4 regions of the Lysinibacillus sp. FSL K6-3209 genome follow, and region 4 is predicted to be linked to each of the others. Evidence: a T-box and tRNA genes for the amino acid it is inferred to sense, from the RefSeq annotation. Region 4 holds a T-box; the other regions hold tRNA genes.

The links. A T-box is a leader RNA that pairs with one kind of tRNA and senses whether it is charged. The one in region 4 lies ahead of alaS (alanine--tRNA ligase), so its partner is inferred to be a tRNA-Ala.
Region 1: it has a tRNA-Ala gene. The T-box ahead of alaS (alanine--tRNA ligase) is inferred to sense a tRNA for this amino acid. The anticodon was not compared.
Region 2: it has a tRNA-Ala gene. The T-box ahead of alaS (alanine--tRNA ligase) is inferred to sense a tRNA for this amino acid. The anticodon was not compared.
Region 3: it has a tRNA-Ala gene. The T-box ahead of alaS (alanine--tRNA ligase) is inferred to sense a tRNA for this amino acid. The anticodon was not compared.

Annotation. Positions count from the first base shown of each region.
Region 1 covers NZ_CP150264.1:274,505-281,334, reverse strand. The annotation lists gene MHH88_RS01515 (MFS transporter) at 67-1,272, shown strand; gene MHH88_RS01510 (nitric oxide synthase oxygenase) at 1,315-2,361, opposite strand; tRNA gene MHH88_RS01505 (tRNA-Glu) at 2,584-2,655, opposite strand; tRNA gene MHH88_RS01500 (tRNA-Asn) at 2,657-2,733, opposite strand; tRNA gene MHH88_RS01495 (tRNA-Ile) at 2,746-2,819, opposite strand; tRNA gene MHH88_RS01490 (tRNA-Gly) at 2,824-2,897, opposite strand; tRNA gene MHH88_RS01485 (tRNA-Phe) at 2,906-2,978, opposite strand; tRNA gene MHH88_RS01480 (tRNA-Ser) at 2,985-3,077, opposite strand; tRNA gene MHH88_RS01475 (tRNA-Ala) at 3,093-3,168, opposite strand; tRNA gene MHH88_RS01470 (tRNA-Pro) at 3,183-3,259, opposite strand; tRNA gene MHH88_RS01465 (tRNA-Arg) at 3,269-3,345, opposite strand; tRNA gene MHH88_RS01460 (tRNA-Leu) at 3,359-3,447, opposite strand; tRNA gene MHH88_RS01455 (tRNA-Gly) at 3,453-3,527, opposite strand; tRNA gene MHH88_RS01450 (tRNA-Leu) at 3,579-3,660, opposite strand; tRNA gene MHH88_RS01445 (tRNA-Lys) at 3,669-3,741, opposite strand; tRNA gene MHH88_RS01440 (tRNA-Gln) at 3,757-3,831, opposite strand; tRNA gene MHH88_RS01435 (tRNA-His) at 3,843-3,918, opposite strand; tRNA gene MHH88_RS01430 (tRNA-Trp) at 3,955-4,028, opposite strand; tRNA gene MHH88_RS01425 (tRNA-Tyr) at 4,043-4,126, opposite strand; tRNA gene MHH88_RS01420 (tRNA-Thr) at 4,133-4,208, opposite strand; tRNA gene MHH88_RS01415 (tRNA-Asp) at 4,218-4,290, opposite strand; tRNA gene MHH88_RS01410 (tRNA-Met) at 4,302-4,376, opposite strand; tRNA gene MHH88_RS01405 (tRNA-Val) at 4,403-4,478, opposite strand; rRNA gene rrf (5S ribosomal RNA) at 4,492-4,607, opposite strand; rRNA gene MHH88_RS01395 (23S ribosomal RNA) at 4,675-6,830, opposite strand, start outside.
Region 2 covers NZ_CP150264.1:3,525,299-3,532,128, reverse strand. The annotation lists rRNA gene MHH88_RS17330 (16S ribosomal RNA) at 1-270, shown strand, start outside; rRNA gene MHH88_RS17325 (23S ribosomal RNA) at 640-3,567, shown strand; rRNA gene rrf (5S ribosomal RNA) at 3,753-3,868, shown strand; tRNA gene MHH88_RS17315 (tRNA-Val) at 3,879-3,954, shown strand; tRNA gene MHH88_RS17310 (tRNA-Thr) at 3,958-4,033, shown strand; tRNA gene MHH88_RS17305 (tRNA-Lys) at 4,040-4,115, shown strand; tRNA gene MHH88_RS17300 (tRNA-Leu) at 4,139-4,223, shown strand; tRNA gene MHH88_RS17295 (tRNA-Gly) at 4,271-4,345, shown strand; tRNA gene MHH88_RS17290 (tRNA-Leu) at 4,350-4,438, shown strand; tRNA gene MHH88_RS17285 (tRNA-Arg) at 4,448-4,524, shown strand; tRNA gene MHH88_RS17280 (tRNA-Pro) at 4,534-4,610, shown strand; tRNA gene MHH88_RS17275 (tRNA-Ala) at 4,633-4,708, shown strand; tRNA gene MHH88_RS17270 (tRNA-Met) at 4,735-4,808, shown strand; tRNA gene MHH88_RS17265 (tRNA-Ile) at 4,816-4,892, shown strand; tRNA gene MHH88_RS17260 (tRNA-Ser) at 4,908-5,000, shown strand; tRNA gene MHH88_RS17255 (tRNA-Met) at 5,055-5,129, shown strand; tRNA gene MHH88_RS17250 (tRNA-Asp) at 5,133-5,208, shown strand; tRNA gene MHH88_RS17245 (tRNA-Phe) at 5,237-5,312, shown strand; tRNA gene MHH88_RS17240 (tRNA-Gly) at 5,318-5,391, shown strand; tRNA gene MHH88_RS17235 (tRNA-Ile) at 5,394-5,470, shown strand; tRNA gene MHH88_RS17230 (tRNA-Asn) at 5,475-5,551, shown strand; tRNA gene MHH88_RS17225 (tRNA-Ser) at 5,565-5,655, shown strand; tRNA gene MHH88_RS17220 (tRNA-Glu) at 5,658-5,729, shown strand; gene nadA (quinolinate synthase NadA) at 5,831-6,830, opposite strand, start outside.
Region 3 covers NZ_CP150264.1:3,515,741-3,522,570, reverse strand. The annotation lists gene MHH88_RS17200 (cysteine desulfurase family protein) at 1-954, shown strand, start outside; rRNA gene rrf (5S ribosomal RNA) at 1,583-1,698, shown strand; tRNA gene MHH88_RS17190 (tRNA-Val) at 1,709-1,784, shown strand; tRNA gene MHH88_RS17185 (tRNA-Thr) at 1,788-1,863, shown strand; tRNA gene MHH88_RS17180 (tRNA-Lys) at 1,870-1,945, shown strand; tRNA gene MHH88_RS17175 (tRNA-Leu) at 1,969-2,053, shown strand; tRNA gene MHH88_RS17170 (tRNA-Gly) at 2,101-2,175, shown strand; tRNA gene MHH88_RS17165 (tRNA-Leu) at 2,180-2,268, shown strand; tRNA gene MHH88_RS17160 (tRNA-Arg) at 2,278-2,354, shown strand; tRNA gene MHH88_RS17155 (tRNA-Pro) at 2,364-2,440, shown strand; tRNA gene MHH88_RS17150 (tRNA-Ala) at 2,463-2,538, shown strand; tRNA gene MHH88_RS17145 (tRNA-Met) at 2,565-2,638, shown strand; tRNA gene MHH88_RS17140 (tRNA-Ile) at 2,646-2,722, shown strand; tRNA gene MHH88_RS17135 (tRNA-Ser) at 2,738-2,830, shown strand; tRNA gene MHH88_RS17130 (tRNA-Met) at 2,885-2,959, shown strand; tRNA gene MHH88_RS17125 (tRNA-Asp) at 2,963-3,038, shown strand; tRNA gene MHH88_RS17120 (tRNA-Phe) at 3,067-3,142, shown strand; tRNA gene MHH88_RS17115 (tRNA-Gly) at 3,148-3,221, shown strand; tRNA gene MHH88_RS17110 (tRNA-Ile) at 3,224-3,300, shown strand; tRNA gene MHH88_RS17105 (tRNA-Asn) at 3,305-3,381, shown strand; tRNA gene MHH88_RS17100 (tRNA-Ser) at 3,395-3,485, shown strand; tRNA gene MHH88_RS17095 (tRNA-Glu) at 3,488-3,559, shown strand; gene dpaL (diaminopropionate ammonia-lyase) at 3,729-4,940, shown strand; gene MHH88_RS17085 (MerR family transcriptional regulator) at 5,086-5,847, shown strand; gene MHH88_RS17080 (TraR/DksA C4-type zinc finger protein) at 5,921-6,370, shown strand; gene MHH88_RS17075 (dipeptidase) at 6,426-6,830, shown strand, end outside.
Region 4 covers NZ_CP150264.1:3,066,095-3,072,924, reverse strand. The annotation lists gene MHH88_RS14995 (ATP-dependent RecD-like DNA helicase) at 1-464, shown strand, start outside; gene MHH88_RS14990 (polysaccharide deacetylase family protein) at 493-2,202, shown strand; gene MHH88_RS14985 (hypothetical protein) at 2,316-2,504, opposite strand; gene hpaB (4-hydroxyphenylacetate 3-monooxygenase, oxygenase component) at 2,853-4,289, shown strand; T-box leader at 4,427-4,643, shown strand; gene alaS (alanine--tRNA ligase) at 4,720-6,830, shown strand, end outside.

The sequences.
Region 1 (6,830 bases), 1.8 Mb from region 4:
TTTAATAGTGTGATAAAGTGTTATAGTGGTTCGAATTATAATTGTTCTATCAGGGAGGTACTAGTTTTGACAACGAACGAACAATCTACTTATCCTAGCAAAAAGATTAACTGGAAGGGAACAACCCTACTGTTAGTTATCGGTGTGATTTTTCTTGCATCCACATTACGTATGCCCTTAACAGTAGTAGGGCCAATTATATCCTTTATACGTGAAGATCTTGGTATATCCAATGTACTTGCAGGCTTTCTTACAACGATCCCATTACTTGCATTCGCAATTGTATCCCCTTTTGCACCCATCGTTGCAAGAAAACTCGGACTTGAATTAACACTATTTTTATCAACAATTTTATTAGCTGGAGGCATTGTCCTACGTTCACTTGGAACAACGGGATTACTCGTATTTGGTACAATGATTATCGGTGTCGCCATTTCATTTGGTAACGTCCTTATTCCAGGTCTACTAAAATTAAAATTTCCATACCATGTTGGTTTACTAATGGCGTTTTTTACAATGTCTATGAATTTAACAGCAGGGATCGGGGCTGGTATTAGCTACCCTATAGCCAATGCAGTGCTGGGCTGGCAAGGTGCACTTGCTATTGCTTTAGCGCTAGTCATATTAACAATTGTGATTTGGCTACCCCAATTAAAATTTAATAAGCCCGAATCAACTGTAATCTCTACAAAAGCGCGTATACCGTTGTGGAAATCACCAGTTACTTGGGCAGTTACCGGGGCAATGGGACTACAATCGTTATTATTTTATACTACCGCAGCTTGGATTCCTGAAATTTATATTGCACAAGGCGTAGCCGCGGATCGTGCGGGTTGGATGTTTTCCATCATGCAAATCTCACAAGTGCCCATGGCATTAGTTGTGCCTATAATCGCTAGCAAAATGACATCCCAGCGACCACTCGTTTTAATGTTTACAGCATTTTATATCATTGGTTTTACAGGCGTTGTGATGGAATGGACTAGTCTTGCTGTGTTGTGGATGATATTGCTTGGCTTAGCAGGTGGGGCTTCATTTGCACTTGCCATGATGTTCTTTACATTACGTACACGTACGGCTTTTGAGGCGGCAGATTTATCTGGCTTTGCACAATCCTTAGGTTATTTATTAGCCGCAGTCGGTCCAATTTTATTTGGCTATTTACATGATTTATTTGGCGGCTGGAATATCGCTGGGTGGCTATTTGTTGCCGTTACAGCTCTACTCTTCTTCTGTTCATTTAGAGCTTCTAAAAATGAATATATCAATTAATAAGAGGCAGTTCATTTTCTACAATGAGCTGCCTCTTTATCATTAGTATGGGGGTTTTTGGTAAAAATAATTAGGTGTATGATAGACATTTACATACGGCTTATGGAAAATATGTGTCGTTGCAGGCGATAATGGTGGAATCAACCAAGTCCAGTTGCCTGTTAAATCGCGCCCTGCCTTGTGCTCTGCTTCTTCAAATAGCTTAAATTGCTGTGCTGCGGTATGATGATCAACGATACTTACGCCATCTTCTTTAAAGGAATGAAGGACAGCAATATTTAATTCTACTAGCGCACGATCACGCCAAAGAGATGCTTGCTTTGTTGTATCAAGATTAAAAATTTCTGCTATCTTCGGTAACATATCATAACGGTCATGATCAGCTAAATTCCGTGCTCCAATTTCTGTCCCCATATACCAGCCATTAAAGGGGGCTGCCTGAAAGTCAATACCCGCCATTTGAAAGCGCATGCTCGATATAATTGGCACCGCATACCACTTCATTCCTAGTTCTCCTACCCCTGACTGCTCAGGATGACGAATCGCAACCTCTAATACATCTTCACTTGGGATTGGAAACCATTGCGGTTTACGGCCATCTACTTGGATCACGAGTGGTAGCACATCAAATGCTGTTCTTGCTCCTTGCCAACCAAGTGACTCGCACACTTTTGTAAATGGCACCGAATGGGAATCACCAATAATCCCTGCTTCTGTTTCATAACCTGCATAACGTATAAGCTGATGATTCCATATTTTTACTCTATCAGAGGCAAATACCGTTATAGTCGGACGAATCTTACCACCATTTGTTGCATATCGAATATGGTGAAGTAATTTCTCAAAAATAGCATGCTCATCTAAAACCTCACGTGCATCCTCAACATGAAGTGATTGCCAAAATAATCTCCCAATACATTTATTACTATTACGCCATGCTACTCTCGCTCCAAAAGTAAGCTCTTCCGTTGTAGGAGTATATGCGCCCTCTGTGACAACTTGCTGTAATCTATTTGTAAGCCATTGTTCCGACTCATTTTGTTCCAATTGATAAAGTGCTAAAAAACGTTGTATCTCTTGTAAATTCATGTCGTTTTCCTCCATCTATCCCCATATTAGATGAACAGCATACAATTCACCACGAAAAAATCCGTAAGAAAACATACATCTTTTATATATGAAATACTTTGTTCAAATTTAAACGAAAAATTAAAAATTAGATGATTTACGCAATACTGAATGCCTTAGTGATAATAATTAAATACTTAAAAACACAAAAAAGCATGTAGCAACAATATGCTACATGCTTGATGACCCCTACGGGATTCGAACCCGTGTTACCGCCGTGAAAGGGCGGTGTCTTAACCGCTTGACCAAGGGGCCGTGGCTCCGAAGGCAGGACTCGAACCTGCGACAACCTGATTAACAGTCAGGTGCTACTACCAACTGAGCTACTTCGGAATATCTTTATAATGGGCCTAAATGGACTCGAACCATCGACCTCACGCTTATCAGGCGTGCGCTCTAACCAGCTGAGCTATAGGCCCCTCTTGGAGCGGGTGATGAGAATCGAACTCACGACATCAGCTTGGAAGGCTGAGGTTTTACCATTAAACTACACCCGCAAAAAGGATGGGTCAGGACGGAATCGAACCGCCGACACTTAGAGCTTCAATCTAATGCTCTACCAACTGAGCTACTGACCCGGAAAATGGAGGAGGTAGAGGGATTCGAACCCCCGCGCGGTGTTACCCGCCTGTCGGTTTTCAAGACCGATCCCTTCAGCCAGACTTGGGTATACCTCCGGAATGAAACAATTATGGTGGAGCCTAGCGGGATCGAACCGCTGACCTCCTGCGTGCAAGGCAGGCGCTCTCCCAGCTGAGCTAAGGCCCCATTTTTTAAAAAGATGGTCGGAATGACAGGATTCGAACCTACGACCCCTTGGTCCCAAACCAAGTGCTCTACCAAGCTGAGCTACATTCCGTTCATTTATTGGCGCGCCCGGCAGGAGTCGAACCCACAACCTTCTGATCCGTAGTCAGACGCTCTATCCAATTGAGCTACGGGCGCTAAATATTAAAAATGGTGCCGAGGGCCGGAATCGAACCGGCACGGTAGTCACCTACCGCAGGATTTTAAGTCCTGTGCGTCTGCCAGTTCCGCCACCCCGGCACATTTGGAGCGGAAGACGAGGTTCGAACTCGCGACCCCCACCTTGGCAAGGTGGTGTTCTACCACTGAACTACTTCCGCATGTGCATAAGATTATTTATTCTGGCAATTATAAATTTGAAATATAGATGATGCGGGTGAAGGGAGTCGAACCCCCACGCCTTGCGGCGCTAGATCCTAAGTCTAGTGCGTCTGCCAATTCCGCCACACCCGCAAATATGATGAGCCATGAAGGACTCGAACCTTCGACCCTCTGATTAAAAGTCAGATGCTCTACCAACTGAGCTAATGGCTCATATTAAGAAATAAATGGCTGGGGTACTAGGATTCGAACCTAGGCATGACGGAATCAAAATCCGTTGCCTTACCGCTTGGCTATACCCCAATATTTTATTATGGGGCGACTGATGGGAATCGAACCCACGAATGTCGGAACCACAATCCGATGCGTTAACCACTTCGCCACAACCGCCATATGTAATATAACAGTAGTCTAACCTAAAAAATTTGGCAGGGGCAGTAGGAATCGAACCCACACCAAAGGTTTTGGAGACCTCTATTCTACCGTTGAACTATGCCCCTATTGAATAAAGAGCTGGTGGAGGGGGACGGATTCGAACCGCCGAACCCTAAGGAGCGGATTTACAGTCCGCCGCGTTTAGCCACTTCGCTACCCCTCCAAGGGATGGTGCCGGCGATAGGAGTCGAACCCACGACCTACTGATTACAAGTCAGTTGCTCTACCAACTGAGCTACACCGGCAAATAAGGACGGTCCCGACCGGGATCGAACCGGCGATCTCCTGCGTGACAGGCAGGCATGTTAACCGCTACACCACGGGACCTTAATTTTATTTGGTTGCGGAGACAGGATTTGAACCTGTGACCTTCGGGTTATGAGCCCGACGAGCTACCACTGCTCCACCCCGCGATAATAGTAATTTCATAATAAATAAATGGTGGAGGATGACGGGCTCGAACCGCCGACCCTCTGCTTGTAAGGCAGATGCTCTCCCAGCTGAGCTAATCCTCCACATAAAAAATAAGCGAAGCGACGTCCTACTCTCACAGGGGGAAGCCCCCAACTACCATCGGCGCTAAAGAGCTTAACTTCCGTGTTCGATATGGGAACGGGTGTGACCTCTTTGCCATCATCACTTCACTTATTCAGTTGAAAGAACTCGTTCTCTCAAAACTGGATAAACGTTCATTGAATGTTTCAAACTTTTTTGGTTAAGTCCTCGATCGATTAGTATTCGTCAGCTCCATGTGTCACCACACTTCCACCTCGAACCTATCTACCTCATCGTCTTTGAGGGATCTTACTTACTTGCGTAATGGGAAATCTCATCTTGAGGGGGGCTTCATGCTTAGATGCTTTCAGCACTTATCCCGTCCACACATAGCTACCCAGCGATGCCTTTGGCAAGACAACTGGTACACCAGCGGTGTGTCCATCCCGGTCCTCTCGTACTAAGGACAGCTCCTCTCAAATTTCCTACGCCCACGACGGATAGGGACCGAACTGTCTCACGACGTTCTGAACCCAGCTCGCGTACCGCTTTAATGGGCGAACAGCCCAACCCTTGGGACCGACTACAGCCCCAGGATGCGATGAGCCGACATCGAGGTGCCAAACCTCCCCGTCGATGTGGACTCTTGGGGGAGATAAGCCTGTTATCCCCGGGGTAGCTTTTATCCGTTGAGCGATGGCCCTTCCATGCGGAACCACCGGATCACTAAGCCCGTCTTTCGACCCTGCTCGACTTGTAGGTCTCGCAGTCAAGCTCCCTTGTGCCTTTACACTCTACGAATGATTTCCAACCATTCTGAGGGAACCTTTGGGCGCCTCCGTTACCTTTTAGGAGGCGACCGCCCCAGTCAAACTGTCCGCCTGACACTGTCTCCTGCCCCGCTAAGGGGCATGGGTTAGAATTTCAATACAACCAGGGTAGTATCCCACCGACGCCTCCTTCGAAGCTGGCGCTCCGAGATCTCTGGCTCCTACCTATCCTGTACAAGTTGTACCAAAATTCAATATCAGGCTACAGTAAAGCTCCACGGGGTCTTTCCGTCCTGTCGCGGGTAACCTGCATCTTCACAGGTACTATAATTTCACCGAGTCTCTCGTTGAGACAGTGCCCAGATCGTTACGCCTTTCGTGCGGGTCGGAACTTACCCGACAAGGAATTTCGCTACCTTAGGACCGTTATAGTTACGGCCGCCGTTTACTGGGGCTTCAATTCGCAGCTTCGCTTGCGCTAACCACTCCTCTTAACCTTCCAGCACCGGGCAGGCGTCAGCCCCTATACGTCACCTTACGGTTTTGCAGAGACCTGTGTTTTTGCTAAACAGTCGCCTGGGCCTATTCACTGCGGCTCTCATGCGCTTGCACGCTCAAGAGCACCCCTTCTCCCGAAGTTACGGGGTCATTTTGCCGAGTTCCTTAACGAGAGTTCTCTCGCACACCTTAGGATTCTCTCCTCGACTACCTGTGTCGGTTTGCGGTACGGGCACCTCTCACCTCGATAGAGGCTTTTCTTGGCAGTGTGAAATCAGGAACTTCGTCCATACGGACTCGCCATCACAGCTCAACGTTACAGTGTGCGGATTTGCCTACACACACGCCTTACTGCTTGGACGCGCACAACCAACGGCGCGCTTACCCTATCCTACTGCGTCCCCCCATTTCTCAAACGGTGAGGAGGTGGTACAGGAATATCAACCTGTTGTCCATCGCCTACGCCTATCGGCCTCGGCTTAGGTCCCGACTAACCCTGAGCGGACGAGCCTTCCTCAGGAAACCTTAGTCATACGGTGGACGGGATTCTCACCCGTCTTTCGCTACTCATACCGGCATTCTCACTTCTAAGCGCTCCACCAGTCCTTCCGGTCTGACTTCAACGCACTTAGAACGCTCTCCTACCACTGACATCGTAGATGTCAATCCACAGCTTCGGTGAATCGTTTAGCCCCGATACATTTTCGGCGCAGCGTCACTCGACCAGTGAGCTATTACGCACTCTTTAAATGATGGCTGCTTCTAAGCCAACATCCTGGTTGTCTGTGCAACGCCACATCCTTTTCCACTTAACGATTACTTTGGGACCTTAGCTGGTGGTCTGGGCTGTTTCCCTTTTGACTACGGATCTTATCACTCGCAGTCTGACTCCCGTGTATAAATATCTGGCATTCGGAGTTTGTCTGAATTCGGTAAACCGGGATGGCCCCCTAGTCCAAACAGTGCTCTACCTCCAGTATTCTCATCACGAGGCTAGCCCTAAAGCTATTTCGGAGAGAACCAGCTATCTCCAAGTTCGATTGGAATTTCTCCGCTACCCACACCTCATCCCCGCACTTTTCAACGTGCGTGGGTTCGGGCCTC
Region 2 (6,830 bases), 460 kb from region 4:
GGAGCTAATCCGATAAAGTCGTTCTCAGTTCGGATTGTAGGCTGCAACTCGCCTACATGAAGCCGGAATCGCTAGTAATCGCGGATCAGCATGCCGCGGTGAATACGTTCCCGGGCCTTGTACACACCGCCCGTCACACCACGAGAGTTTGTAACACCCGAAGTCGGTGAGGTAACCTTTTGGAGCCAGCCGCCGAAGGTGGGATAGATGATTGGGGTGAAGTCGTAACAAGGTAGCCGTATCGGAAGGTGCGGCTGGATCACCTCCTTTCTAAGGATATTTTCGGAATACAAACCTTGGGTTTGTAAGATTACGTTTTGCGTTCAGTTTTGAAGGTTCATCATTACGATGAAATACTTCAAAACTGTGCTCCTGTCGCTACGCTTTCGTCGCAAATTTGCGAAGAAGTAGAAACAGGTAGTGAATTTGTTCTTTGAAAACTGGATAAAACGACATTGAAATTGTAACAAACACATTTATTTTTTAAATTAAGTTTTTAGGCTTAATAACTAATAATAGGGTTTCAAGACACAAGCAGTTCTAGGAAGCGAACGAGTGAATGAAGGAGCGTACTTACGTACGTGACTGATTGAACGAGAGAAGCTGACAACGAAATGCGCAGTGGATTGGAAGCCGATAGGTTAAGTTATTAAGGGCGCACGGCGAATGCCTTGGCACTAGGAGCCGAAGAAGGACGGCACTAACACCGATATGCTTCGGGGAGCTGTAAGTGAGCTTTGATCCGGAGATTTCCGAATGGGGGAACCCACTACGTTTAATCGCGTAGTATCTTGACGTGAATACATAGCGTCTTGAAGGCAGACCCAGGGAACTGAAACATCTAAGTACCTGGAGGAAGAGAAAGAAAAATCGATTCCCTGAGTAGCGGCGAGCGAAACGGGAAGAGCCCAAACCAAGAGGCTTGCCTCTTGGGGTTGTAGGACACTCTATACGGAGTTACAAAGGAATGAGTTAGATGAAGCGACTTGGAAAGGTCCGCCAGAGCAGGTAAAAGCCCTGTAGTCGAAAGTTTATTCCCTCCAGAGTGGATCCTGAGTACGGCGGAACACGTGAAATTCCGTCGGAATCCGGGAGGACCATCTCCCAAGGCTAAATACTACCTAGTGACCGATAGTGAACCAGTACCGTGAGGGAAAGGTGAAAAGCACCCCGGGAGGGGAGTGAAAGAGATCCTGAAACCGTGTGCCTACAAGTAGTTAGAGCCCGTTAATGGGTGATAGCGTGCCTTTTGTAGAATGAACCGGCGAGTTACGATTACGTGCGAGGTTAAGCTTTAGAAGGCGGAGCCGCAGCGAAAGCGAGTCTGAATAGGGCGAATTAGTACGTGGTCGTAGACCCGAAACCAGGTGATCTACCCATGTCCAGGGTGAAGGTGAGGTAACACTTACTGGAGGCCCGAACCCACGCACGTTGAAAAGTGCGGGGATGAGGTGTGGGTAGCGGAGAAATTCCAATCGAACTTGGAGATAGCTGGTTCTCTCCGAAATAGCTTTAGGGCTAGCCTCGTGATGAGAATACTGGAGGTAGAGCACTGTTTGGACTAGGGGGCCATCCCGGTTTACCGAATTCAGACAAACTCCGAATGCCAGATATTTATACACGGGAGTCAGACTGCGAGTGATAAGATCCGTAGTCAAAAGGGAAACAGCCCAGACCACCAGCTAAGGTCCCAAAGTAATCGTTAAGTGGAAAAGGATGTGGCGTTGCACAGACAACCAGGATGTTGGCTTAGAAGCAGCCATCATTTAAAGAGTGCGTAATAGCTCACTGGTCGAGTGACGCTGCGCCGAAAATGTATCGGGGCTAAACGATTCACCGAAGCTGTGGATTGACATCTACGATGTCAGTGGTAGGAGAGCGTTCTAAGTGCGTTGAAGTCAGACCGGAAGGACTGGTGGAGCGCTTAGAAGTGAGAATGCCGGTATGAGTAGCGAAAGACGGGTGAGAATCCCGTCCACCGTATGACTAAGGTTTCCTGAGGAAGGCTCGTCCGCTCAGGGTTAGTCGGGACCTAAGCCGAGGCCGATAGGCGTAGGCGATGGACAACAGGTTGATATTCCTGTACCACCTCCTCACCGTTTGAGAAATGGGGGGACGCAGTAGGATAGGGTAAGCGCGCCGTTGGTTGTGCGCGTCCAAGCAGTAAGGCGTGTGTGTAGGCAAATCCGCACACTGTAACGTTGAGCTGTGATGGCGAGTCCGTATGGACGAAGTTCCTGATTTCACACTGCCAAGAAAAGCCTCTATCGAGGTGAGAGGTGCCCGTACCGCAAACCGACACAGGTAGTCGAGGAGAGAATCCTAAGGTGTGCGAGAGAACTCTCGTTAAGGAACTCGGCAAAATGACCCCGTAACTTCGGGAGAAGGGGTGCTCTTGAGCGTGCAAGCGCATGAGAGCCGCAGTGAATAGGCCCAGGCGACTGTTTAGCAAAAACACAGGTCTCTGCAAAACCGTAAGGTGACGTATAGGGGCTGACGCCTGCCCGGTGCTGGAAGGTTAAGAGGAGTGGTTAGCGCAAGCGAAGCTGCGAATTGAAGCCCCAGTAAACGGCGGCCGTAACTATAACGGTCCTAAGGTAGCGAAATTCCTTGTCGGGTAAGTTCCGACCCGCACGAAAGGCGTAACGATCTGGGCACTGTCTCAACGAGAGACTCGGTGAAATTATAGTACCTGTGAAGATGCAGGTTACCCGCGACAGGACGGAAAGACCCCGTGGAGCTTTACTGTAGCCTGATATTGAATTTTGGTACAACTTGTACAGGATAGGTAGGAGCCAGAGATCTCGGAGCGCCAGCTTCGAAGGAGGCGTCGGTGGGATACTACCCTGGTTGTATTGAAATTCTAACCCATGCCCCTTAGCGGGGCAGGAGACAGTGTCAGGCGGACAGTTTGACTGGGGCGGTCGCCTCCTAAAAGGTAACGGAGGCGCCCAAAGGTTCCCTCAGAATGGTTGGAAATCATTCGTAGAGTGTAAAGGCACAAGGGAGCTTGACTGCGAGACCTACAAGTCGAGCAGGGTCGAAAGACGGGCTTAGTGATCCGGTGGTTCCGCATGGAAGGGCCATCGCTCAACGGATAAAAGCTACCCCGGGGATAACAGGCTTATCTCCCCCAAGAGTCCACATCGACGGGGAGGTTTGGCACCTCGATGTCGGCTCATCGCATCCTGGGGCTGTAGTCGGTCCCAAGGGTTGGGCTGTTCGCCCATTAAAGCGGTACGCGAGCTGGGTTCAGAACGTCGTGAGACAGTTCGGTCCCTATCCGTCGTGGGCGTAGGAAATTTGAGAGGAGCTGTCCTTAGTACGAGAGGACCGGGATGGACACACCGCTGGTGTACCAGTTGTCTTGCCAAAGGCATCGCTGGGTAGCTATGTGTGGACGGGATAAGTGCTGAAAGCATCTAAGCATGAAGCCCCCCTCAAGATGAGATTTCCCATTACGCAAGTAAGTAAGATCCCTCAAAGACGATGAGGTAGATAGGTTCGAGGTGGAAGTGTGGTGACACATGGAGCTGACGAATACTAATCGATCGAGGACTTAACCAAAAAGTTTGAAACATTCAATGAACCGTTTATCCAGTTTTGAAAGAACAACCTTTCATAAAAGGGTTTCAAGATACGAGTAGTTCGCGGAAGCAATTGAGAGAAGGAAGGAGCGTACATCTGTACGTGACTGACTGAACGAATGAAGCTGACAAAGAAATACGATGTATATTGAAAGCCGTAAATAGTCTAGTGATGATGGCAAAGAGGTCACACCCGTTCCCATACCGAACACGGAAGTTAAGCTCTTTAGCGCCGATGGTAGTTGGGGGCTTCCCCCTGTGAGAGTAGGACGTCGCTAGGCATAATACCCAGGAGGATTAGCTCAGCTGGGAGAGCATCTGCCTTACAAGCAGAGGGTCGGCGGTTCGAGCCCGTCATCCTCCACCATATGCCGGTTTAGCTCAGCAGGTAGAGCAACTGACTTGTAATCAGTAGGTCGTGGGTTCGATTCCTATAGCCGGCACCATTTTTTGAGCCATTAGCTCAGTTGGTAGAGCATCTGACTTTTAATCAGAGGGTCGAAGGTTCGAGTCCTTCATGGCTCACCATTTTTAATTGCCAACAATAAGATGCGGGTGTGGCGGAATTGGCAGACGCACTAGACTTAGGATCTAGCGCCGCAAGGCGTGGGGGTTCGACTCCCTTCACCCGCACCATTTTATTTGAATTTGATAATTGCCAGGATAAATAATCTTATGCACATGCGGAAGTAGTTCAGTGGTAGAACACCACCTTGCCAAGGTGGGGGTCGCGAGTTCGAACCTCGTCTTCCGCTCCAATGTGCCGGGGTGGCGGAACTGGCAGACGCACAGGACTTAAAATCCTGCGGTAGGTGACTACCGTGCCGGTTCGATTCCGGCCCTCGGCACCATTTTATCAAGCGCCCGTAGCTCAATTGGATAGAGCGTCTGACTACGGATCAGAAGGTTGTGGGTTCGACTCCTGCCGGGCGCGCCAATAAATGAACGGGAAGTAGCTCAGCTTGGTAGAGCACTTGGTTTGGGACCAAGGGGTCGCAGGTTCGAATCCTGTCTTCCCGACCATTTTCAAAAAATTGTAACTTATGGGGCCTTAGCTCAGCTGGGAGAGCGCCTGCCTTGCACGCAGGAGGTCAGCGGTTCGATCCCGCTAGGCTCCACCATAATTTATAACCAGTATAAAGATCCTGGCGGCGTAGCTCAGCTGGCTAGAGCGTACGGTTCATACCCGTAAGGTCGGGGGTTCGATCCCCTCTGCCGCCATCTTAAAGGACCTTTAGCTCAGTTGGTTAGAGCAGACGGCTCATAACCGTCCGGTCGCAGGTTCGAGTCCTGCAAGGTCCACCATTTATATAATAGTACGGAGGTATACCCAAGTCTGGCTGAAGGGATCGGTCTTGAAAACCGACAGGCGGGTAACACCGCGCGGGGGTTCGAATCCCTCTACCTCCTCCAGTTTTAATTTTAGTAAATGGTGTACAAAAAACTCGAAGTGAATAAACATATTATCGCGGGGTGGAGCAGTGGTAGCTCGTCGGGCTCATAACCCGAAGGTCGTTGGTTCAAATCCAGCCCCCGCAACCAAATGGTCCCGTGGTGTAGCGGTTAACATGCCTGCCTGTCACGCAGGAGATCGCCGGTTCGATCCCGGTCGGGACCGCCATTTTAAAATAGGTTCAGTCAAAGTATATGGGTCAGTAGCTCAGTTGGTAGAGCATTAGATTGAAGCTCTAAGTGTCGGCGGTTCGATTCCGTCCTGACCCACCATATACGCGGGTGTAGTTTAATGGTAAAACCTCAGCCTTCCAAGCTGATGTCGTGAGTTCGATTCTCATCACCCGCTCCAATGGGCCTATAGCTCAGCTGGTTAGAGCGCACGCCTGATAAGCGTGAGGTCGATGGTTCGAGTCCATTTAGGCCCACCATTATTCCGAAGTAGCTCAGTTGGTAGTAGCACCTGACTGTTAATCAGGTTGTCGCAGGTTCGAGTCCTGCCTTCGGAGCCATTTTTTTATTTATGGGGAAGTACTCAAGAGGCTGAAGAGGCGCCCCTGCTAAGGGTGTAGGTCGGGTAACCGGCGCGAGGGTTCAAATCCCTCCTTCTCCGCCATTGGCCCCTTGGTCAAGCGGTTAAGACACCGCCCTTTCACGGCGGTAACACGGGTTCGAATCCCGTAGGGGTCATACTAAAACACAGTCGCTATGAGCAATCATAGCGACTGTGTTTTTTTTGTCTAGATCATTTTAAAAATCGTCTACCATTAAATCGGTAGACGATTTTTTGCTTAACTACGTGATAGCATTCTTTCAAGAGAGCTACGAGCTTCTTCAGCCGTTGACGCATCCACTTGAATGCGATTATGTGGCTTGCCTTGGTCAATACTTTCAAGTGACCAAAGTAAATGTGGAAGGTCGATTCGATTCATTGTAAGACAAGGGCAGAAGTTTTCGTTTAAAGAGATTATATGTTTATCAGGATGTTGTTGAATAATGCGGTTTACTAGATTCATTTCTGTTCCGATTGCCCACGCCGAGCCGCTTGGGGCGTTATTAATCGTATCGAGAATATATTTTGTAGAGCCTGCATCATCTGCAGCAGCTACCACTTCACGGCTACATTCAGGATGAACAATAATGCGCATATTTGGATATGTTTGACGAACCTTAGCAGTATGTTGTACTGTAAAACCTTCATGCACCGAACAGTGTCCTTTCCACAATATGACTTTGATTTTTTCTGGTGATTGGTCTGTTTCAAGTGTATTTGTATGAGGATTCCAAACCGCCATACTTTCTAGTGGAACACCTAAGTCAAATGCAGTGTTTCTACCCAAATGCTGATCTGGTAAAAATAAAATACGCTGCTTTTGTGAAAAAGCCCATTTTACCATTTCTTTGGCATTGGAGGAGGTTACGCAAGCTCCACCGTGACGACCAGTAAATGCTTTAATGGCTGCAGTCGAATTTACATATGTTAACGGCAATATTGTATTGCCAAAAAGTTGTTGTAAAATAGGCCAAGCTTGCTCTGTTTGATAAATATCCGCCATATCTGCCATGGAACAACCTGCACGCATATCAGGTAAATAAACATGCTGTCTTTCAGTAGTGAGCATATCAGCTGTCTCGGCCATAAAATGTACTCCACAAAAAACGATATGTTCTGCTTCTGTATTAGCAGCAGAAATTTGAGCAAGCTGTAAGGAATCTCCTGTGGCATCAGCAAATTGAATCACTTCATCTTTTTGATAGTGATGTCCAGGAATAAAAAGCTTCTTACCTAGT
Region 3 (6,830 bases), 450 kb from region 4:
AGAGCTATTGTAGCAAGAACGCTTGGCGTTAAAAGTGATGGGATTATTTTTACTGGAAGCGGAACAGAAGGGAATTTACTCTCGATTTTATCACTGGCTTTAGCTTCAAAAAAAGGCAAGCATATAATTTCATCGCAAGCTGAGCATACGTCTGTCCATGCAGCATTAAATACACTTGAGAAAATGGGTTATTCCGTTACAAAATTACCTTTACAACTGGATGGGTGTATTCAAGTCAATCAGGTACGAGAGGCTATAAGAGAGGATACAGCATTAATAACAATTCAACATGTAAATTCTGAAATAGGCTCTATCCAACCAGTGGAAGAAATTGCTTTAATAGCAAACAGTCAAAATATATTTTTTCATGTAGATTGTGTACAGTCCTTTTGTAAGCTTCCAACTACTTCTTTTTGTGCAAATGTAGATGCAATTACCATTTCCGCCCATAAAATAGGAGGGCCCAAAGGATGTGGAGCTATATTTATAAATCCTCAAATTCGAGTGCCATCTTTAACACCTGGCGTGACACATGAACGTGGTTTACGTGGGGGAACATTAGATACACCTGCCATTGTATCGTTTGCGACAGCCATTGAAAACTATCATTTTGAGCGTCAACATTATGAATTGTTGCGCAAATATTTACAAAGCAATTTACCATCAGCTTGTCGATTAATTGAGTGTGTGGAGCAACTACCTAATATATGTGGTTTGATGATGGACAAAGTGGAAGGTCAATACGTGTTACTAAAATTAAACGAAGCCGGGATTTGTATTTCAACTGGTAGTGCTTGTGATATACACAGTGAATCTGGCACAAAAGCAATTATATCAATGGGTTATACAGTGGAGGAAGCACGACAGTTTTTTAGAATATCATTTGGACCAACAACAACATTTGAAGAAATTGATCAATTAACCTTTGTGTTGTCTAATATTGTAAAATTCTAAAATAAAGTAGGATATACGTTAGAACTGTATTGAACAAAGCCTTTAATTTTAACTTATAATTATTACTTCCTGTGGAAATTAAAGGCTTCTCGGTTCTGATAAATTGCTTCTTGACGTTACTAGTATAAGCATGAGCTTTAAGTGATAACTCAAAAGCGGTAACATCTAAAACTTAATGTTGAAAAGAAGTAATAACTACCTTTACGATAGGGATGTAAACTAGCACGACCATTAAAGAAACAGTAGTAGTGTTTGTTAAAAAATATACGTCCTTTTGTCGACAATCTAACTATTTTATTTATTTGTGTAAATAAAATGTTTTCTTTTGGAAAAACAATTGCTATAATGGTTAGTAGAGCGATAAATTCTCTCACATAGCAAAAATATCTTCAAAAAGTAATAATTTCTTTTTTTTATAAAAAAGTGTTGCATTCTCTAGATAAACGTTATACAATAATTCTTGTCTTGAAGGACAGGTAAATAACTTCAAAACGAAATACATAAAAGTTTCGAGATAAAAGCTATTCGCAAAAGTGGTTGAGAGAAGGAAGAAGCGTACTCTAGTATGTAACTGACCGAACACATGAAGCTAATGCAGTAATACTTTGGATTGAAAGTCGAAACATAGTCTAGTGATGATGGCAAAGAGGTCACACCCGTTCCCATACCGAACACGGAAGTTAAGCTCTTTAGCGCCGATGGTAGTTGGGGGCTTCCCCCTGTGAGAGTAGGACGTCGCTAGGCATAATACCCAGGAGGATTAGCTCAGCTGGGAGAGCATCTGCCTTACAAGCAGAGGGTCGGCGGTTCGAGCCCGTCATCCTCCACCATATGCCGGTTTAGCTCAGCAGGTAGAGCAACTGACTTGTAATCAGTAGGTCGTGGGTTCGATTCCTATAGCCGGCACCATTTTTTGAGCCATTAGCTCAGTTGGTAGAGCATCTGACTTTTAATCAGAGGGTCGAAGGTTCGAGTCCTTCATGGCTCACCATTTTTAATTGCCAACAATAAGATGCGGGTGTGGCGGAATTGGCAGACGCACTAGACTTAGGATCTAGCGCCGCAAGGCGTGGGGGTTCGACTCCCTTCACCCGCACCATTTTATTTGAATTTGATAATTGCCAGGATAAATAATCTTATGCACATGCGGAAGTAGTTCAGTGGTAGAACACCACCTTGCCAAGGTGGGGGTCGCGAGTTCGAACCTCGTCTTCCGCTCCAATGTGCCGGGGTGGCGGAACTGGCAGACGCACAGGACTTAAAATCCTGCGGTAGGTGACTACCGTGCCGGTTCGATTCCGGCCCTCGGCACCATTTTATCAAGCGCCCGTAGCTCAATTGGATAGAGCGTCTGACTACGGATCAGAAGGTTGTGGGTTCGACTCCTGCCGGGCGCGCCAATAAATGAACGGGAAGTAGCTCAGCTTGGTAGAGCACTTGGTTTGGGACCAAGGGGTCGCAGGTTCGAATCCTGTCTTCCCGACCATTTTCAAAAACTTGTAACTTATGGGGCCTTAGCTCAGCTGGGAGAGCGCCTGCCTTGCACGCAGGAGGTCAGCGGTTCGATCCCGCTAGGCTCCACCATAATTTATAACCAGTATAAAGATCCTGGCGGCGTAGCTCAGCTGGCTAGAGCGTACGGTTCATACCCGTAAGGTCGGGGGTTCGATCCCCTCTGCCGCCATCTTAAAGGACCTTTAGCTCAGTTGGTTAGAGCAGACGGCTCATAACCGTCCGGTCGCAGGTTCGAGTCCTGCAAGGTCCACCATTTATATAATAGTACGGAGGTATACCCAAGTCTGGCTGAAGGGATCGGTCTTGAAAACCGACAGGCGGGTAACACCGCGCGGGGGTTCGAATCCCTCTACCTCCTCCAGTTTTAATTTTAGTAAATGGTGTACAAAAAACTCGAAGTGAATAAACATATTATCGCGGGGTGGAGCAGTGGTAGCTCGTCGGGCTCATAACCCGAAGGTCGTTGGTTCAAATCCAGCCCCCGCAACCAAATGGTCCCGTGGTGTAGCGGTTAACATGCCTGCCTGTCACGCAGGAGATCGCCGGTTCGATCCCGGTCGGGACCGCCATTTTAAAATAGGTTCAGTCAAAGTATATGGGTCAGTAGCTCAGTTGGTAGAGCATTAGATTGAAGCTCTAAGTGTCGGCGGTTCGATTCCGTCCTGACCCACCATATACGCGGGTGTAGTTTAATGGTAAAACCTCAGCCTTCCAAGCTGATGTCGTGGGTTCGATTCCCATCACCCGCTCCAATGGGCCTATAGCTCAGCTGGTTAGAGCGCACGCCTGATAAGCGTGAGGTCGATGGTTCGAGTCCATTTAGGCCCACCATTATTCCGAAGTAGCTCAGTTGGTAGTAGCACCTGACTGTTAATCAGGTTGTCGCAGGTTCGAGTCCTGCCTTCGGAGCCATTTTTTTATTTATGGGGAAGTACTCAAGAGGCTGAAGAGGCGCCCCTGCTAAGGGTGTAGGTCGGGTAACCGGCGCGAGGGTTCAAATCCCTCCTTCTCCGCCATTGGCCCCTTGGTCAAGTGGTTAAGACACCGCCCTTTCACGGCGGTAACACGGGTTCGAATCCCGTAGGGGTCATACTAAAACGCAGTAAATGTGATTTCACATTTACTGCGTTTTTTTTGCTAGATTAAAAATTTGAGAGAGCATCGTTTCCGACTGTCTATTTATAAATCCAATGATGATTCTCTTTACTAGTATTATTAGGTAATATAGGTATAAGCAATAATAGAGGGGGATCATACGAATGAGCGAAAACTTAAGATGGGTGTATAATCGACAATATCATTTACAAGAGAATTTAGAACAAGGTAAAGATATACTACAAAAATTTACAGTAGAACAGGTTAATTGTGTGGAAAGATTCCATCATACATATGAAAATTTTGAAAAAACACCTATACATGATTTAGATGCTTTAGCACTGCATCTTGGGGTTAGTAAGATTTTTGTTAAAGATGAGTCCTATCGCTTTGGCTTAAATGCGTTTAAGGTGTTAGGTGGTATTTATGCGATTGGCAAATATATTGCGAAATTGCTAGATCAAAATATTGATGAATTGTCTTTTGAACAATTAAAACTACCTGAAGTGAAAGAAAAATTAGGCGACTGTACCTTTATTTCAACGACAGATGGCAATCATGGGCGCGGGGTTGCTTGGGCAGCAAGGGAACTTGGCTGTAAGGCGCGAATTTATATGCCTGCTGGTAGTGCGGAAGAGCGCTTGCAAAATATTAAAAATGAAGGCGCATATGCAGAAATCACTTCAATGAATTATGATGAAACGGTAAGGTATACCTCACAGCTTGCAAAGGATAATGGCTGGATAGTGATACAGGATACAATGTGGGAAGGTTACGAAGAGATTCCATTATGGATTATGCAAGGCTATACAACATTGGCAAAAGAGATTGTTGACCATTTGCAAGAAGCACCGACCCATGTATTTTTACAGGCAGGTGTAGGTTCATTTGCAGGAGCTATAGTCGCTTTTTTACAACAATATTATGGTCAGCAACTAACATTTGTTTTAATTGAACCAGATGCAGCTAATTGCTTTTATGAGAGTTTTAACCGAGGAACAGGACAGTTTGTTACTGTCGGTGGAGAAATGCAAACCATTATGGCTGGCTTAGCATGTGGGGAGCCTAACCCTATCGCTTGGGATATTTTAAAAGCATATACAAAGGTAAGTATTAGTTGTAGTGAGAAGGTAGCTGCAACGGGTATGCGCGTCTTGGGAAATCCACTTGGCGCGGATAATCGTATTGTTGCAGGAGAATCAGGAGCAGCGCCATTTGGATGTTTTTATGAATTAATGACAAATGAGGATTACTATGATTTAAAGGTAGCTTTACAGCTCAATCCAAAGTCAAAGATATTGTTTGTTAGTACAGAGGGAGACACAGACGTAGAAAACTACAGAAATATAGTGTGGCATGGGAAGTATGCTAAATAGGAAAGGTGAGCATCTTGGAATTTTCTGAGATGTTCTTTTTTATGTTATGGTTTTGATAATTCAGCGATTATGTATTTTATATTGTTTTAACCCTTGACCTTAACGCTGCGGAAAGGTTTACAGTATAAATATGGAGGTGAAAGCAATGGAGTATACCATTTTACAGCTTGCTAAATTGTCAGGGGTAAGTACGAGAACGTTGCGGTATTATGATGAAATTGATTTACTAAAGCCGGCAAGAACAAATGAAGCAGGGTATCGCTTTTATGGGCAACAAGAAGTCGATATTCTTCAGCAAATTTTGTTTTATAAAGCGTTAGATATGAAGCTTGAAACCATTTACAACATTATTCATGCACCTGAATTTCAACATATATCAGCATTAAAAACACATCGTGATGCTTTATTACAACGAAAAAAACAGCTAGATCAATTATTAAAAACAGTGGAACAAACCATTCAATCGATTGAGGAGGAACAACCAATGACGAACGAAGAGAAATTTGAAGGCTTTAAAGAAATGCTGATTGAGGAAAATGAAAAACAATACGGTAAAGAAATTCGTGCAAACTATGGCGATGAAAAGGTCGATGCATCGAATGCGAAGTTTAAGAATTTATCAGAGGAACAATATAAGGCAATGCAGCAACTCGAACAGCAACTATTTGAACGATTAAAAGAGGCAATGGCTATAGGCGACGTGAAAAATGATGTCGCCATGGAAGTGGCAGAACTGCATAAGCGTTGGCTGAGCTTTTCGTGGTCGCAATATACAAAGGAAGCACATGCTGGTTTAGCACAAATGTATATAGCAGATGAACGTTTTACTGCATATTACGATCAACATGTGTCAGAAGGTGCTACTCAATTTCTCCATGATGTAATTAGAGAATACACACAAAACTAATGGAATCCTTCTCATACAGATGTTTTAGAAATAGATATTTAGGAAAAAATGAAAGTATGAGGAGGAGATTTTTTTGAATCAACAAATGATCGAAAAGTTTAAAAACCAATTACAGCAGGAATTACAAGAACTAGAGAAGCAGCTAGAAGAATCAGAGCGACCGCAGGCAACAGAGCTCTCAAATTATGATAACCATCCAGCTGATAATGCAAGTGATTTAACAGACCAACTTACAGAGATGGCCATTGATGAACATCGCAGTGACCATGCTGAAGAAATCGAGCATGCGCTGCAAGCAATAGAAGATGGCACATATGGTAAGTGCGCTGTATGTGGCGAAGAAATTCCGTTAGGCCGTTTAGAGGCTATGCCACATGCATTGACATGTGTAGAGCATGCTGAGCAAAGAGACGATTTACTGCGACCAGTAGAAGAAGATGTGTTATCCTCTTTACCAAAATCAGATGATTTCGAAGAGCTTGAGGAATTTGGTTCGTCTGATACACCATCAGATAAAATGTAAAAAATAAGAGCATTTCTTCCCTTAAACAGTATAATAACTGTATGAGGTGATTGACATGGAAATAATTGATTTACATTGTGATGTTTTATTAAAGTTAACGACATTAGAAGAACCGAAATTTGGAAATGATAGCCGATTACATGCTAATAAAGAAAGACTGCAATTAGGGCAAGTAAAAGCACAAGTATTTGCCATTTTTATCGACCCTGAAATACCTCAAAGTATGCAATTTTTAGAGGTTATGCGCCAAATTGAAGCCTTTCATACACAAGTATTACAAACAGAGGGCATGGTGCATATTACGGAATGGTCACAACTCGATACGTTAGCACCTCATGAAATTGGTGCTATCTTAAGTTTAGAAGGCTGTAGTGCAATTGGCGAGGATTTGACAAAGCTTTCCGCCATTTTGGATGCAGGTGTTATGTTAGTAGGTCTTACATGGAATGAAGAGAATGCT
Region 4 (6,830 bases):
CTTTTGATGGGATTGAAGTAACATATCAGCGTAGTGATCTTAATCAACTAACATTGGCCTATTGTTGCTCCATTCATAAATCACAAGGCTCAGAATTTCAAACGGTGATTATGCCTGTCGTGCGTGGCTACTCGAAAATGCTACGTCGTAATTTATTATATACTGGTATTACACGTGCGAAAAATTTCTTAATTTTATGTGGTGAGCCAGATGTGCTAGCTAGCGGTTTACAACGAACAGACGATTTGCAACGCTTCACGTCTCTGCGCGCACGACTGAACCCAATGGAAGCGTCTAATGAGGTTATACTAGTGGAGGAGACGCTAGCGCAACAAATAGAAGAGAACACTCAACAAGAGGATGCTACGACTGTTCTACAGCTAACGGTCGAAACCTTACCATCCATCCACCCAATGATTGGAATGGATGGCATATCTCCATATGATTTTATGGATGAATCATAAGAAAAATTAGTTTTATGAGGTGAAGAAATTGAAACGCATTGTATATATGCTCCTATTCATGCTGCTATTACCATTCGTGCACAAGGTACATGCCAGTAATTTAGTTATTCAAGTGAATGAGGAAGCAACTGTCTTTGATAATCGTTCAGTCTCACTTGAACAGGTAGGAACATTATCAGCAGGACAAACTTTTGAAGTGACAAAAGATTATGGACCTAACTGGTGGCAAATTCGTTGGGGAGGTAACTACGGTTATGTTGATAAACGATACACAACTGTTGTTCCATCCAAGACATATCAAAATACTGTACCTTCTATTGTGAAAGTAAAAGATTACATTGTAGCAACGAAGGCAACGCCTGTTTATGATAATACAGGGAACAAATTAGTGCAGTTTGCAACAATATCGGAAGGTGTTCGTTTTCCTATATATAGTAAAATGGGCAGTTGGTACGGAATTGCTGTGAACGGACGACTTGGTTTTGTACATAGTAATTTTGTTAATGAAGAAAAGGGTCAGGACAACACTAATCCATCAACAAAGCCGGTTGAAAAACCTACGCCGACACCACCAACACCACCAACAACCCCGCCAAGTAAACCAAATGGTTATCTTGAAGCGTTGGAAAATGCTGTTCTCTATGACCTTCGTCGAGAACAACCTATGTCGATTGCGACACTGTTAAAAGGGCAACAGTTGGAAATTGCCAATGTTATAGATGAAATGTATGTTCAAGTACGATGGGGCAATACATTCCTTTATGTGGAAAAATCAAAAATAAAATTTGTCAATAAGCCATCTTTTAAAAATAGTGGGAATGATAATGCAGTAAAAAATCAATATTTCATCCCAGTATCAGGGAATAATGAAATTTATGATCGAACTGCGAACAAATTACAACCCTTTGCAAAATTGGATGTAAATCGACGTTACCCAATTTTACGAAAAGAACAAAATTGGTATGTTACGACGATAGGTGGCCGTGAAGGTTATATTCACAGTTCTAAGGTAGCATTAGATCGTGGCGTTCCTGTTATGATGTACCATCATTTCTTAAAGGAGAATGAATTAGGACGCTTTAAAAATGTAAGTACAACGATGACAGATACCCAATTTGCTAATGAAATGAAGTATTTGAAAGATAAAAAATATGAAACGGTTAGTACGGCAGATTTATTGCGCTTTATGCGCAATGAAATTACATTGCCTGCTTATTCTATCGTTTTGACATTTGATGATGGCTTATTATCTACAAGAGAATATGCCTATCCAATATTAAAAAATTATGGATTTCAAGCAACACAATTTTTAATTACGTATCGCAATGAGTATTCACCAGCAGAACAGCTGTTTAATTATAATGATTTACAAGCACTGTCAAAACAGGATATGGATTATATGAAAGATGTCTTCACGTATGAATCACACACATACAATTTACACGATATGATTGGCAATAAAGGGAAAATGTTGTTGATACCTTACCATGAGGTCGTAGAAGATTTAAAGCGCAGTTTAACATTCATACCGAATGCAACAGCATTTGCTTATCCATTTGGTCAATATAATGCCAATATAATTTATGCAGTGAAAGAAGCTGGGTTTACAATGGCTTTTTCAACAAAGCCCGGCTACAACAATCCACATGATGATATCTACCAAATTAAACGTCTCTACAGCGATCAACAAACGAGCTTAGCGCAGTTCAAAAAAATGGTGTCACCTTTTGCTCAATAAAAAAATGAACTGACTAACAGCTTTCAGACGAAAAGCCATATGTATAAAACAAACCCGCATCTTCAGGAAAGATGCGGGTTTGTTTTGTAGTAGATTTTATTTAAATGGTGAGATTAATGTAAGCCGATTAAGTGATGTTTTACCACTTCATATGCTTGGCAAACATTTTCATATTGATCTTGTTCTTTTGCAATCATACCGGAAGCAATAGAGAACAATAAATTTTCTTCATTATGGTCTTCCATTTGGTTCATTAAAGCTGCTTCCATTTGAGCTACATAGGAAATAATTTGTGTATTCATTTTTATTTTCTCCTTTTGGACAAATGATGTTTTTCTTTTCTTGATGACTATATCTTACTCCAGTTAGTCAAAAGAAATCTAGAAAGTTGTACTAATGAAATGAGGTATTTTGATGAATGTGACACAAAAATGAACTTGTTTGAAAAGCGCTTTTTGAAACCGTTTTTATCTAAAATCACTGATAATTCAAGCTTTATCGTCAATTTTTCTGTGTATTATTAAACTAGTACAGTTATCTATAAAATAGCATTTGATATAGTACAGATAAGTAGTTATGGAACGAAAAAACGTAAAAGTTCATATACTACATGGAATGAAAACATAGGTAACTTTTTTAGGGGTGAATGTATGCCAGCAATAACAGGCCAGCAGTATATTAAGCGCATTGATGCATTGCAAACGTATATCTCAATAGATGGCGAAGTCGTTACGGGAAAGGTTTCAGAACATCCAGCATTTAAAGGCGTAATGCAAAGTCAAGCAAAGCTTTTTGATTTGCAGCATGATGAGGCGTTACATGATAGCTTGACCTATGTATCACCAAAGAGTAATGAGCGGGTAGGTATGTCTTTTCTACAAGTGACAAAGGTTGAAGATTTAGTAACAAGACGTCAAGCTGCGCGTGAGTGGGCTTTATCTAATCATGGCTTAATGGGAAGAAGTCCTGATTATATGAACACTACTTTAATGGCATTAGCGTCTGCCGCTGAATTTTTAAAAGATAAGCCAAATTGTTTTCCAGATCATTTACTAAATTTCTATGAGTATGCACGTGAGAATGATTTGACGATGACACATACGTTTATTGAGCCGCAAGTAAACCGTCAAAGATATCATTACGAAGATGAAGAGGTCATCATTGCCGCTAAAATTGTAGGGAAAACGAGTCAAGGACTGGTGATTAAAGGAGCAAGATTACTTGCCACACAAGGTGGCATTACAGACGAACTGCTTGTTTTATCAACAAATGGCTTCGATAAGGAAAAAGGGTTTGGTTTTTCCATACCAAGTGATACGAAAGGATTGAAATTTTTATGTAGACAGTCATTTGTCGGAGGGGAATCAACGTTTGATCATCCTTTAAGCGCGCGCTTTGAGGAAATGGATGCGATTGTTGTCTTTGATGATGTCGTTGTACCGTGGGAGCGCGTTTTTTATTATGAAAATAATGAGGTTGCCAATAACTTCATGAATGTGAGCGGCTTCCAAGCGTATACGTTACATCAAGTATTGTCCCGACAAATTGCTAAAACGGAATTTGTTTTAGGTGTTGTCCAATCAATTGTTAATACAATCAATATTGGCGAATATCAACATGTACAGCAAAAAGTAGTGGAAATCATTGTAACATTAGAAACGATGAAAGCTTTATTGCTCAAATCCGAAATAGAAGCTAAAAGAGATGACTTTGGTTATATAAGACCTCATCATCCAACATTACAAGTAGCCATTCAAATTTTTCCTAAGGTCTATCCAACCTTTACAGAAATCATTCAATTATTAGGTGCAAGTGGCTTAATGTCTATTCCGAGTGAAAAAGCATTTGGCGCAGATGATGGGGATTTGGAGCATTATTTACAGTCCTTTCGAGATGGTGGAGAGGAACGTGTCAAAAAATTCCGTTTAGCTTGGGATTTAACGATGAGTAGCTTTGGCACGAGACAAACGCTATATGAGCGATATTTCTTTGGAGACCCAGTACGTTTATCGAGCTTACTGTACCAATCGTATAATCGGGAGCCATTTATACAAAGAGTAGAAAATTTCTTGAAAAATAAAGATTAAGTGCGAATAGGCATGTTTGACTTTGATTATTAGGTATATTAGCCATTTTTTAGCGGATTGTAATCATTGCTTTTCAATATAGAAATGCAATGATTGACAGAAGACCATAATTTTTTTATAATGTGCGTTAGAAAATAGAAAAAACGATGATGGAACAAGTACGTATTTGTGCGTGTAGAAGAAAGGGATTTCTAGGCTGAAAAAATCCTCACGTTAACAAGTACCGAAAGCTACTCCAGAGTGCAGCTAATCCCTGCCGTTCACTTACGTTACAAGTGCTAAAGAGGTAAGTATACACAATACTTACAACTAGGGTGGTACCGCGAGACAATATACAAAGTCCTCGTCCCTTTTTTGGGATGAGGGCTTTTTTATGCGTATAAGCGGCTTCATATCGTAATTTTACACTATTAGAGGAGGAACTTTTCACATGAAAGCAGTAGAAATTCGCCGTATGTATTTAGAATTCTTTAAAGAAAAAGGACATCACCATGAACCATCAGCACCTCTTGTGCCAATTAATGACCCTTCATTACTTTGGATTAACTCAGGTGTAGCAACATTAAAACCTTATTTTGATGGTCGTATTATTCCAGATAATCCGCGTATTACGAATGCACAAAAATCGATTCGTACAAACGATATTGAAAATGTAGGGAAGACAGCACGTCACCATACATTCTTTGAAATGTTAGGTAACTTTTCTATCGGTGACTACTTCAAAAAAGAGGCGATTCATTACGCGTGGGAGTTTTTAACAGATAAAAAGTGGATGGGCTTTGATCCTGAACTTTTATCCATTACAATACATCCAGAAGACCAAGAAGCATATGACGTATGGCATAACGAAATTGGCATTCCAGAAGAACGTTTAATTCGATTAGAAGGGAACTTCTGGGATATTGGAGAAGGCCCATCTGGTCCAAACTCTGAAATTTTCTACGATCGTGGAGAAGAATATGGGGCAGATGAAAATGATCCAGAAATGTATCCTGGTGGAGAAAACGAACGCTATTTAGAAGTTTGGAACTTAGTGTTCTCTCAATTTAACCACAATCCAGATGGTACTTATACACCATTACCAAAGCAAAATATTGATACGGGGATGGGACTAGAACGTATTGTATCTGTTGTACAAAATGTTCCAACTAACTTTGATACGGATTTATTTATGCCAATCATTGAAAAAATCGAACAATTTGCCAATCGAAAATACAAGCGTCCTGGTGAAGTAGCGTTAAGTGAAATCTTCGGTTCAGAAGAAGATATTAATACACCATTCAAAGTTATTGCTGACCATATTCGTACTGTGGCATTTGCTATCGGTGATGGCGCACTGCCTTCAAATGAAGGTCGTGGTTATGTATTGCGTCGTTTACTACGTCGTGCAGTACGTTACGCTAAACAAATTGGTATCGAAAAACCATTTATGTTTGAATTAGTACCAACAGTTGGAGAAATTATGGTGGATTTCTACCCAGAAGTTACGGAGAAATGCGAATTTATCCAACGTGTGATTAAAAACGAGGAAATTCGTTTCCATGAAACATTAGATGGCGGTCTTACTATCTTTAACGAGGTTGTAGAAGCACAAAAAGCAGCGGGTCATGATTATATTCCTGGAGCAGATGCATTCCGTCTTTACGACACATACGGCTTCCCAATTGAGTTAACAGAAGAATATGCGGAAGAAGTAGGCATGAAAGTGGATCATGAAGGATTCGAAGTGGCAATGAATGAACAACGTGAACGTGCGCGTGCAGCTCGTCAAGATGTAGATTCAATGCAAGTACAAAATGAAGTGCTAGCAAACTTAACCGTTGCAAGTGAATTCGTTGGCTATGATACATTATCAGTAGAAACAGAAGTTGCAGCAATGATTGTCAATGGACAAGTGACGAAGGTCGCTTCAGAAGGTCAAGAAGCATTAGTAGTCTTAGCAAAAACACCGTTCTACGCTGAAATGGGTGGACAAATTGCTGATAGCGGTGTAATTTCCAATGACGGCTTTACAGCAATCGTTAAGGATGTTCAAAAAGCTCCAAACGGACAACCATTACACACAGTTCTTGTTGAATCAGGTGAAATGCATGTTGAAGATGCAGTAAAAGCGGTAGTTAATCGCAGTGAACGTAATCTCATCATTAAAAACCATACAGCAACGCACATTATGCAACGTGCGTTAAAAGACGTATTAGGTGACCATGTTAACCAAGCGGGTTCTTATGTTGGCCCTGATCGATTACGCTTTGACTTCTCTCACTTCGGTCAAGTAACTAAAGAAGAGTTACAACAAATTGAACGTATTGTAAATGAAAAAGTGTGGGAAGATATTGAAGTCGTGATTGAAGAAAAGGCGATTGATGAAGCGAGAGCAATGGGAGCAATGGCATTATTCGGCGAAAAATACGGTGATATCGTGCGCGTCGTTTCCATTGGCGATTATTCAATCGAACTTTGTGGTGGTATCCATGTAAAACGTTCTTCTGAAATTGGCTTCTTTAAAATTGTATCAGAAGGTGGTATTGGCGCAGGAACGCG